Regions from separate parts of the Streptomyces sp. NPDC051218 genome, predicted to be linked through region 1. Evidence: riboswitches for the same ligand, from Rfam matches in the RefSeq annotation. Region 1 holds a riboswitch; each other region holds the start of a gene.
What was found. A riboswitch is a leader RNA that binds a small molecule or an ion and turns the genes downstream of it on or off. The one in region 1 is predicted to bind cobalamin.
Positions count from the first base shown of each region.

Region 1 (3,159 bases):
CCACGACCACGGGGAAGCGGGCGGCCCGCGCGATCCCCATGTTCACGATGTCCGTACGCCGCAGATTGATCTCCGCGGGGCTGCCCGCACCTTCGCAGATCACGGCGTCATAGCTGCCCCGAAGTTCCTCGAGGCATCCCACGACGGTCGACAACAACGCTTCCTGCCGCCCACCGTGGTAGCCGCGCGCGCTCATCTCGCCGACCGGCTTGCCCATCAGGACGACCTGGCTGCTGCGGTCGCTGCCCGGCTTGAGAAGGACCGGATTCATCAGCGCGGTCGGCTCGACCCGGGCGGCCTGCGCCTGCATGGCCTGGGCCCGCCCGATCTCGGCGCCTTCGCGCGTGACAAAGGAGTTGAGGGACATGTTCTGCGCCTTGAAGGGCGCGACGGAGACCCCCTTGCGCGCCAGCCACCGGCAGATACCGGCGGTGACGACGCTCTTGCCCGCGTCGGACGTGGTTCCTGCGACGAGCAGCCCACCACTCATGAGGCCCTGCCTTTCCGTAGCGTGCTCACGGCCGCCGCGACGCCGAGGGCGAGCAGCCCGACCCGCCGCGACAGCTTCACGGCCCGCTCGATGTCGGTGACTTCGACGCCCCGCCCGTCCCCGTTCAGGACAGGCCGGTGCTCTACCCGCCCCGCGTACGAGAGAGTCCCCCCGAGCCGTACGCCCAACGCCCCGGCGAAGGCGGCCTCGACGGGCCCCGCGTTGGGGCTCGGATGCTTGGCGGCATCGTCACGCCAGGCCCGCACCGCGCCGCGCGGCGCGTCCCCGGCGGCAGCCGCGAGCACCGCGGTGAGCCGGGCGCCCGGCCACCCCAGTACGTCGTCGAGGCGGGCGGAGGCCCACCCGTAGCGCCGGTACTTCACGGACTTGTGCCCGACCATGGCGTCGAGCGTGTTGACGGCCCGGAAGCCGACCAGGCCGGGGACCCCGCCAAGGGCCCCCCACACCAAGGCCCCGACCACGGCGTCGGACGTGTTCTCGGCGACGGACTCGACCACGGCCCGCGCGATGCCGTCGGCGTCGAGCGCCTGCGGATCGCGGCCGCACAGATGCGGCAGCCGCTCCCGCGCCACCTCGATGTCCCCGGCGGCGAGCGCCCCGCCGATGGCCCGCGCCTCACGCCCCAGCGAGGTGCCGCCGACCACGGCCCAAGTGGTCGCGGCGGTCAGCGCGACGGACGCGGCGCGCGCGTCACGTACAAGAGAAGAGGCCAGGACGGCGGCGCCGGTCGCGCCTCCGGCGCACACCACGGTGTGCAGGGCGCCCCACCCGCGGTGGTCACGCCAGAGCAGTCGCTCGACAGCGCTCGCGGCCCGCCCGAACGCGGCGACCGGATGCCCGCGGCGGGGATCGCCGAGGAACAGATCACCGAGGAGGCCGGCGGCGGCGCCGTACGCGAAGTCGCGATCGGCACGCATGGCTTCAGCCGGTCGTCGTGCCGAGAGGAGAGCTCACGCTCGGGAACTGGTCCGGCAACGGGCGGCCGCGCATGGCGAATGTCCTCACTCAGGGTGTCCGCGCCCTGGTTCGACGTGATCGGCGGCGAGAGTTCCTGGCTTCCGAGGAGTCAGCTCCTCGATGACAGTGGCGGGACCGCGCCGGATTCGCACCGGCTTCCTCTCCTGCTGCCGTATTGGCTCCGGCAGTCCACCACGGCCCGCGAAGGCCCGTCAACTCGCCGTTGACCTGCGACGGGAGAGTGTGCGGAGGCCCACATACGAAGGTGGGGTGCGGGACGCAGAAGCGTCCCGCACCCCACCTTGAAGCCCGGTCGTCAGGCGACGATCAGATAGATCCCGTACGCCACGGCCGCCGCGCAGAGCGCGAAGCACACATACGCGCCCGTGCGTGCCGCGGCGGCGGTGCCGCCCGCCGTGGACGCACCCGCGGAGGCTCCCGCGGTGGCGGCGCCGGACGTGGCCGCCTCGCGCTTGGAGAGGCCGACGATGCCGAGGGTGAACAGGCCCACCAGGGCCACCGTCACCGCGAGGCTGACTCCGAAGACGGAGCCGAGAGCTGCCCAGTCGATGTCCATGCTGACTCTTCCTTACACCGTGGCGGGCCGGGCGGGGTCCGCCACGGTGCTGGTCGGGGCCGCGATGGTGGCCTTGACGAAGTCGATGTCCGCGCTGGCCACGGCCGACCCGGTGGGGGGCGGTGTGACGGCGGCCATCGCGTTGGTCACGACGCCCACGGGCTCGGCGGCGGAGGAGCCGCCGATCTCGTCGTCGGCGACGTTCGTGTGGTCGACGGCGTTGCGCCGGGACAGCACCCAGATGACGGCGGAGCCGCCGATGAGGAGCGCGGCGGTGGCCGCGATGCCCCAAGGGCCCTGCTTGGTGAGGAACTCGGCCCCCGCGCCGACCAGACCGGCGGCCGGCAGGGTCAGACCCCAGGCGACGAACATGCGGGTCGCCGTGGACCAGCGGACCACGCCGCCCTTGCGGCCGAGGCCCGCGCCCATGACGGCGCCGGAGCAGGACTGCGTGGTGGAGAGCGAGAAACCGATGTGCGAGGAGGCCAGGATGACTGTCGCGGCGCTGGTCTGGGCGGCGAAGCCCTGCTGCGGCTGGAGGTCGGTGAGGCCCTTGCCCATGGTGCGGATGATGCGCCAGCCGCCGAGGTAGGTGCCGAGCGCGATGGCGACACCGGCCGAGACGATGACCCACATCGGGGGGTTGGCGCCCGGGTTCAGGACGCCGCCGGTGACCAGGGCGAGCGTGATGATGCCCATGGTCTTCTGCGCGTCGTTCGTGCCGTGGGCCAGCGAGACGAGGCCCGCGGAGGCGATCTGTCCGGCGCGGTAACCCTTGGCCGTGGCCTTGGTGTCGGTGTTGCGGCCGATCCGGTACGTCAGGCGCGTGGCCACCAGCGCGGCGAGACCCGCCACGAGAGGCGCGGCCAGGGCCGGGATCAGGATCTTGGTGACGACGGTGCCGCCGTTGATCGACGACCAGCCCATCGACATGACCGCGGCGCCGATGAGGCCACCGAAGAGTGCGTGGGAGGAACTGGAGGGCAGGCCCACCAGCCAGGTCAGCAGATTCCAGAGGATCGCGCCGACCAGGGCCGCGAAGATCACCTCTGTCTTCAGTCCGTCCTCGTTGACGATGCCGCCAGAGATCGTCTTGGCGACTTCGACGGAGAGG
Region 1 is NZ_JBITEU010000001.1:60,200-63,358, reverse strand. Features, by position in the region: gene ACIBCK_RS00335 (cobyric acid synthase) at 1-490, opposite strand, end outside; gene ACIBCK_RS00330 (cobalamin biosynthesis protein) at 487-1,428, opposite strand; cobalamin riboswitch at 1,536-1,678, opposite strand; gene ACIBCK_RS00325 (hypothetical protein) at 1,785-2,045, opposite strand; gene ACIBCK_RS00320 (anion permease) at 2,058-3,159, opposite strand, start outside.

Region 2 (3,159 bases), on a different contig from region 1:
CACCTGCACTCCTTCACCCCGGTCGTCCGGCGCGCCCTCGACCAGGCGGGTCTGAAGCTGTCCGACATCGGCGCGGTGGCGGTCACCACGGGCCCCGGTCTGTCCGGCGCGCTCCAGGTCGGCGTCGCGGGAGCCAAGACCCTGGCCTACGAGCTCGACGTCCCGCTGTACGGGGTGCACCACCTGGCCGGGCATGTCGCCGCCGACACGCTGGAGCACGGCCCGCTGCCCGACCCCTGCGTGGTCCTGATCGTCTCGGGCGGGCACACCTCCCTGCTGCTCGTCCGGGACCTGGCCCGCGATCCGATCGTGCACCTGGGGGACACCCTGGACGACGCGGCGGGCGAGTGCTTCGATAAGGTCGCCCGCGTCTTCGGCCTGCCGTATCCGGGCGGCCCCGCCATCGACCGCGCCGCACGGAGCGGCGATCCGCGGGCGGTGGCCTTCCCCCGCCCCCTCACCGGGCCGAAGGACGACCCGTACGCGTTCTCCTTCTCCGGTCTCAAGACCGCCGCCGCGCGCTGGGCCGAGGGGCACGCCGGCCGCGACCTTCTGGTGGCCGACGGCGCGGCCTCGCTCCAGGAGGCCGTCGCGGACGTACTGACCCGCAAGGCGCTCGCCGCCTGCCGGGACCACGGGGTCGGGACCCTCGTCGTGGTGGGCGGTGTCGCCGCCAACTCGCGCGTGCGGACGCTCGCCGAGGAGCGGTGCGCCGCCGCGGGCGTGCGGCTGCGCGTACCCCCGATGACCCTGTGCACCGACAACGGCGCGATGATCGCCGCCGTCGGCGACCTGCTCGTACGCTCCGGGGCCGAACCCGCGCCCTGGGACGTGTCGATCGACCCGTCGGCTCCCCTCGCGTACGCGGCCCTGCAGCCGAGGGCGGCCACGGCGAGGGCTGCCTGATGGCCTCGGTCGTACGGCTGCTGAGCGGTGAGCAACTGCTCGCGCACGTGGACGACTTGCGCGGCGTCTACGCCGAAGCCTTCCGCGCGGCGCCCTGGTACGAGGACGAGGAGAGGGTGGCGCAGTTCCTGGTCCGGCTCCACGACGACATACGGCGCCCCGGCTTCACCGCGGCGGTCGCCCTGGAGGGTGCGGGCATCACAGGGTTCGCCACCGGATGGACCACGCCCGCCCCCTTTCCCGCCGACCGCTGCTACCCGCAGGCGGCGGCCGGACTCGGTGCCGAGCGCACCCTGTCGTGGCTGTGCGGGGCCCGCGAGATAGACGAACTCGCCGTGCGCCCCGCCGCCCAGGGTGCCGGTACCGGGGCCGCCCTCCTTGACGCGATGGCCGCCGGCGCCCCCGACGGCCGTCTCTGGCTGCTGACTTCGGTCAAATCGCCGCAGGCCATGGGCTTCTACGGCCGCCAGGGCTGGACCCAGGCGACGCACCCCGCCCCCGACGGCAAGGGCGTCGTCGTCTTCCTCGGCCCCCGCCACCCCGCCAGGACCCTCGCGGTGTCCCGCGGCGGGGAGGGGTGGACTTACTAGGGCGTCCAACTATATGTTCGTGGCACAAGGTCCGCGGTGCAGGGAAGCCGGTGTGAATCCGGCACGGTCCCGCCACTGTGACCGGGGAGTGTGCTGCCATCCACACGCCACTGGCGAAGTCTGCCGGGAAGGCGGGCGGCGCGCGGAGATCCGGGAGTCAGGATACCGGCCGCGGAATGTTCCGTGTTGTCCACGAGGATGGAGCAGACACGCATGGCACCGGTCCGTACCCACGACCCTGGTGATCCGGCGGAGCGCACACAACTCACCACGCGCTCATAGGACTTCGCGACCCCGGGCGGTCTCGACCCACGCCTGACGGCCCCGACATCCGCTGTCCCGCGGCTGACGCCGGCAGCGCACGCATCCGTGCGCCCCGTCGGCGGCGCGCCGTGCCGTCCCCGGATCTCACCTGACGAGAGCAGGCACCCATGGTCCGTGAACTCACGCACTTCATCGGCGGCAAGCACACCGCCGGCACGTCGGGCCTCTTCGGCGACGTGTACGACCCCAACACCGGCACCGTCCAGGCCCGCGTACCGCTCGCGGGCCGGCCCGACACCGAGGCGGCGATCGCCGACGCGGTCAACGCCCAGCGAGAATGGGCGAGGTGGAACCCGCAGCGACGCGCCCGCGTCCTGCTGCGCTTCCTCCAGCTCGTCGAGGCCGAACGCGAGTCCCTGGCAGGGCTGTTGTCCGCAGAGCACGGCAAGACCGTGGCCGACGCGCACGGCGACATCCAACGCGGCCTGGAAGTCGTGGAGTTCGCCGCCGGGATCCCGCACCTGCTCAAGGGCGAGTTCACGGACAACGCGGGCAGCGGCATCGACGTGCACTCGCTGCGCTCCCCGATCGGTGTGGTCGCGGGGATCACCCCGTTCAACTTCCCCGCGATGATCCCGCTGTGGAAGGCGGCGCCCGCCATCGCCTGCGGCAACGCGTTCATCCTCAAGCCCTCCGAGCGCGACCCCTCCGTGCCCCTGCGTCTTGCCGAACTGCTCCTGGAGGCAGGCCTGCCGCCCGGCGTCCTGAACGTCGTCAACGGCGGCAAGGAAGCGGTCGACACCCTCCTTGCGGACCCCAGGGTCGGCGCGCTCGGCTTCGTGGGCTCCACACCGGTCGCCGCGCACATCTACGCCACCGCCGCCGCGCACGGCAAGCGCGCCCAGTGCTTCGGCGGCGCCAAGAACCACATGATCGTGATGCCGGACGCCGACATCGACCAGGCAGTCGACGCGCTCATCGGCGCCGGATACGGCTCGGCGGGCGAGCGCTGCATGGCCATCTCCGTGGCCGTGCCCGTCGGCGAGGAGACCGCCGACGCGCTGGTGGCCGCGCTCAAGGAGCGCATCGGCACGCTCCGCGTCGGCCGCAGCGACGACCCTCGGGCCGACTTCGGCCCGCTCGTCAGCAGGGACGCGCTCGACCGGGTCCGCAGGTACGTGGACATCGGCGTCAACGAGGGTGCCGAACTCGTGGTCGACGGAGGGCGGTTCAAGCTGTCGGGCCATGAGGACGGGTTCTTCGCGGGTGCCTCGCTCTTCGACCGGGTCGGACCTCGGATGCGGATCTACCGCGAGGAGATCTTCGGCCCCGTCCTGTGCGTCGTACGCGCCGCCGACTACGAGGAAGCCCTGCGGCTGCCCAGCGAGCACCCGTACGG
Region 2 is NZ_JBITEU010000008.1:257,307-260,465, reverse strand. Features, by position in the region: gene tsaD (tRNA (adenosine(37)-N6)-threonylcarbamoyltransferase complex transferase subunit TsaD) at 1-906, shown strand, start outside; gene ACIBCK_RS24695 (GNAT family N-acetyltransferase) at 906-1,496, shown strand; cobalamin riboswitch at 1,500-1,685, shown strand; gene ACIBCK_RS24690 (CoA-acylating methylmalonate-semialdehyde dehydrogenase) at 1,928-3,159, shown strand, end outside.
Region 2: another riboswitch for cobalamin. It lies ahead of ACIBCK_RS24690 (CoA-acylating methylmalonate-semialdehyde dehydrogenase); the one in region 1 lies ahead of ACIBCK_RS00330 (cobalamin biosynthesis protein).

Region 3 (3,159 bases), 450 kb from region 1:
CAGCGCGCGGCCACCGAGGCGTCCGGCGGCTCCGTACGCCCCGAGGTCGCGGAGGCATGGGCCTGGCTCGCCCGGCATCGCGGTGTCGGCACCCTGCGCGGCCTCTCCCGGCACGTCGCGCTCAGCGAACGCCGCCTCACCACGCTCTTCCGCGCCGAGACGGGCCTGAGCCCCAAACAGGCGGGCCGCCTGATGCGCTTCCAGCGCGCACGCAACGCCGTCGTACGCCCGGTCGCGACGGGCGGCGCCCCCGACCTGGCCCGCGTCGCCGCGGACTGCGGGTACTACGACCACTCCCACCTGGTGCGGGACTTCCAGCAGTACACCGGGGTGAGCCCCAGCGGCTGGCTGGCCGAAGAGTGCCGGAATATCCAAGCCGGGAGCCATGGCGGGGGCGAAGGGTAGGGGGCATGAACACCACCGAGAAGCAGAACCAGCAGCCGCAGTCCGCTACCGCGCCCGCATCCGCCGGGCGCGCTCCCAGCGTCTGGCCGTCCCTCCAGGCCCATGACGCCCCCGCCCTGATCGACTTCCTGGTCGGCACGGTCGGCTTCCTGCGCACCGCCGTATACGAGGACGGCGACCGCGTGGCCCACGCCGAGCTCGACTGGCCCGAGGGCGGCGCGATCATGCTCGGCTCGTACGACGAGAAGTCCCAGGAGTGGTGCCTGAAGCCCGGCACCTTCGGCGCGTACGTCGTCACCGACCACGTCGACGACCTCTACCGGCGGCTCACCGCGGCAGGGGTCGAGATCATCCGTGAGATCGAGGACCAGCCGTACGGCAGCAGGGAGTTCGCGATCGCCGACCCCGAGGGCAACAAGTGGTCCTTCGGCACCTACCGCGGCTCGCCGAGGCCCGGGACGGCGGCCTGACCTGGCGGGACGGCAGCCGTTCTGACCTCGCGTGACGGCAGCCGTCCTGACCTCGCGTGATAGCTTGCGAGCGCCAGTCAACCCACACCAGGGCCAGGGAATCCGGTGCGAATCCGGAACTGACGCGCAGCGGTGAGGGGGAACGGGCGGGGCCACGGCCACTGGGCGTCCACGGACGCCTGGGAAGGCGCCCCGCCCGGCCGATCCCCGAGTCCGAAGACCTGCTGGCACCTCCGCCCGCACACCGGGCGGCGGAGGTGACGAAGCAGGCCAGGCTCCGCGTATGAGCCGTGAGACTCAAGGGATCTCGTGTCCTCAACAGCCCGTCGTGTCCGTGTGCCCGTCCGTATGTCTGCCCGTGTGTCCGCCCGCGTGTCCGTCCTCCTCGTCACGGCCGCCGCCGTCACGCTGACCTCGTGCGCGGGCGGCTCCACGGCCACCTCCACCGCGGACGGGAAGGCCGACGGCTACCCACTGACCCTCACCTCCTGCGGCAAGAAGGCGGAGATCAAGGCGCCGCCGCGGCGGGCGGTCTCCCTCGACCAGGGCTCCACGGAGATCCTGCTCTCGCTCGGCCTCGCGGACCGCATGGTGGGCACGGGCACCTGGACCGACCCGGTTCTGAAGGGCCTGGAGAAGGACAACGCGAAGGTCGAGCGGCTCGCCGACAGCTACCCCTCCTTCGAGAAGGTCCTCGCCAAGGAACCGGACTTCGTCACCGCCTCCTTCCAGGCGACGGTCAGCAAGGGCGGCGTCGCCGACCGCGCCAAGTTCGCCGAACTCGGCGTACCTGCCTACGTCTCGCCCTCGGACTGCGCCGGCAAGGACAACAGCGGCGACGGCGACGGCCGCCGCGTCAAGACGCTCACCATGGACACGGTGTACGGCGAAGTCCGTGACCTGGCAAGGGCGTTCGGCGTCGAGAAGCGTGGGGAGCGGCTGGTCGCGGACCTCAAGGGCCGGGTGGCGAAGGCGAGCGGGGCGATCAAGAAGGCCGAGGCGTCCGACACGACACTCCTCTACTGGTTCGCCAACTCCGACTCGCCCTACATCGCGGGCTGTTGCGGAGCCCCGGGCGTCATCACCCGAGAACTCGGCGTGCGGAACGTCTTCGACGACACCCACGAGGAGTGGCCCCAGATCAACTGGGAGACGGTGGCGGACCGCGACCCGGACGTCCTGGTCATCGGCGACCTCACCCGCAAGTCGCAGACGGCCGAGAGCGCGAAGAAGAAGATCGAGTTCCTGGAGTCCAACCCGGTCACCAAGAACCTGACCGCCGTGAAGAAGAAGCGCTATGTGCTGCTGAGCGGCCAGGCCATGAACCCGACGATCCGCACGGTGGACGGCGTGGAGCAAGTCGCGGACGCGTTGCGTGAGTTCGGGCTCGCCAAGTGAGGAAAGCCGCCCCGGGCGGCATACGTTCCGCCCTGCTCTGGACGGCGGGCCTCGCCGCCCTCGCCCTGTCCGTCGCGGTGGCCGTCACCATCGGCCCCGCCGACATCTCCGTACCGGACGTGTGGTCGGCGGTCGCGGCTCACCTCGGCTGGGGAGAGGCGCGGCTCACGCCCATCAGGGACGGCATCGTGTGGAACCTGCGCATGCCGCGCACGCTCCTCGCCGCGGTCTGCGGCGCGGGCCTCGCGGTCTGTGGAACGGTCCTTCAGTCCCTCCTGCGCAACCCGCTCGCCGACCCCTTCGTGCTGGGCGTCTCCTCGGGGGCGTCCACGGGCGCGGTCGCGATCGTCGTCCTGGGGGTCGGCGGGGGAGTGGTGTCGGTTTCGGTGGGCGCCTTCGCCGGGGCCGTCGTCTCGTTCGCGCTGGTCCTGCTGCTGAGCCACAGCCTGGGCGCAAGCGCGGACAGAGTGGTGCTCTCGGGCGTGGCGGCGATGCAGCTCTTCTCCGCCCTCACCTCCTTCGTCATCCTGACCTCGGGCGACGCGGAGACGACGCGAAGTGTCCTGTTCTGGCTGCTTGGTTCGCTGAGCGGAGTGGGCTGGACGGACGTCTGGCTGTGCGCGGCGGTGCTCTTCGTGGCGCTGGCGATCTGCCTGACGCAGGCCCGCACCCTGGACGCGTTCGCCTTCGGCCAGGACGCGGCGGCGACGCTGGGCGTATACGTGGCCCGGGTCCGGCTGCTCCTCCTCTCCACCACCGCCCTGCTGACGGCGGTCCTGGTCAGCAGCGCGGGAGCCATCGGCTTCGTGGGCCTGGTCCTGCCGCACGCGGCCCGCGCCCTCGTGGGCGCCGGGCACGCACGCCTGGTCCCGGTCACGGCGCTCGC
Region 3 is NZ_JBITEU010000001.1:507,602-510,760, reverse strand. Features, by position in the region: gene ACIBCK_RS02380 (helix-turn-helix domain-containing protein) at 1-405, shown strand, start outside; gene ACIBCK_RS02375 (VOC family protein) at 411-875, shown strand; cobalamin riboswitch at 933-1,119, shown strand; gene ACIBCK_RS02370 (ABC transporter substrate-binding protein) at 1,224-2,273, shown strand; gene ACIBCK_RS02365 (FecCD family ABC transporter permease) at 2,270-3,159, shown strand, end outside.
Region 3: another riboswitch for cobalamin. It lies ahead of ACIBCK_RS02370 (ABC transporter substrate-binding protein); the one in region 1 lies ahead of ACIBCK_RS00330 (cobalamin biosynthesis protein).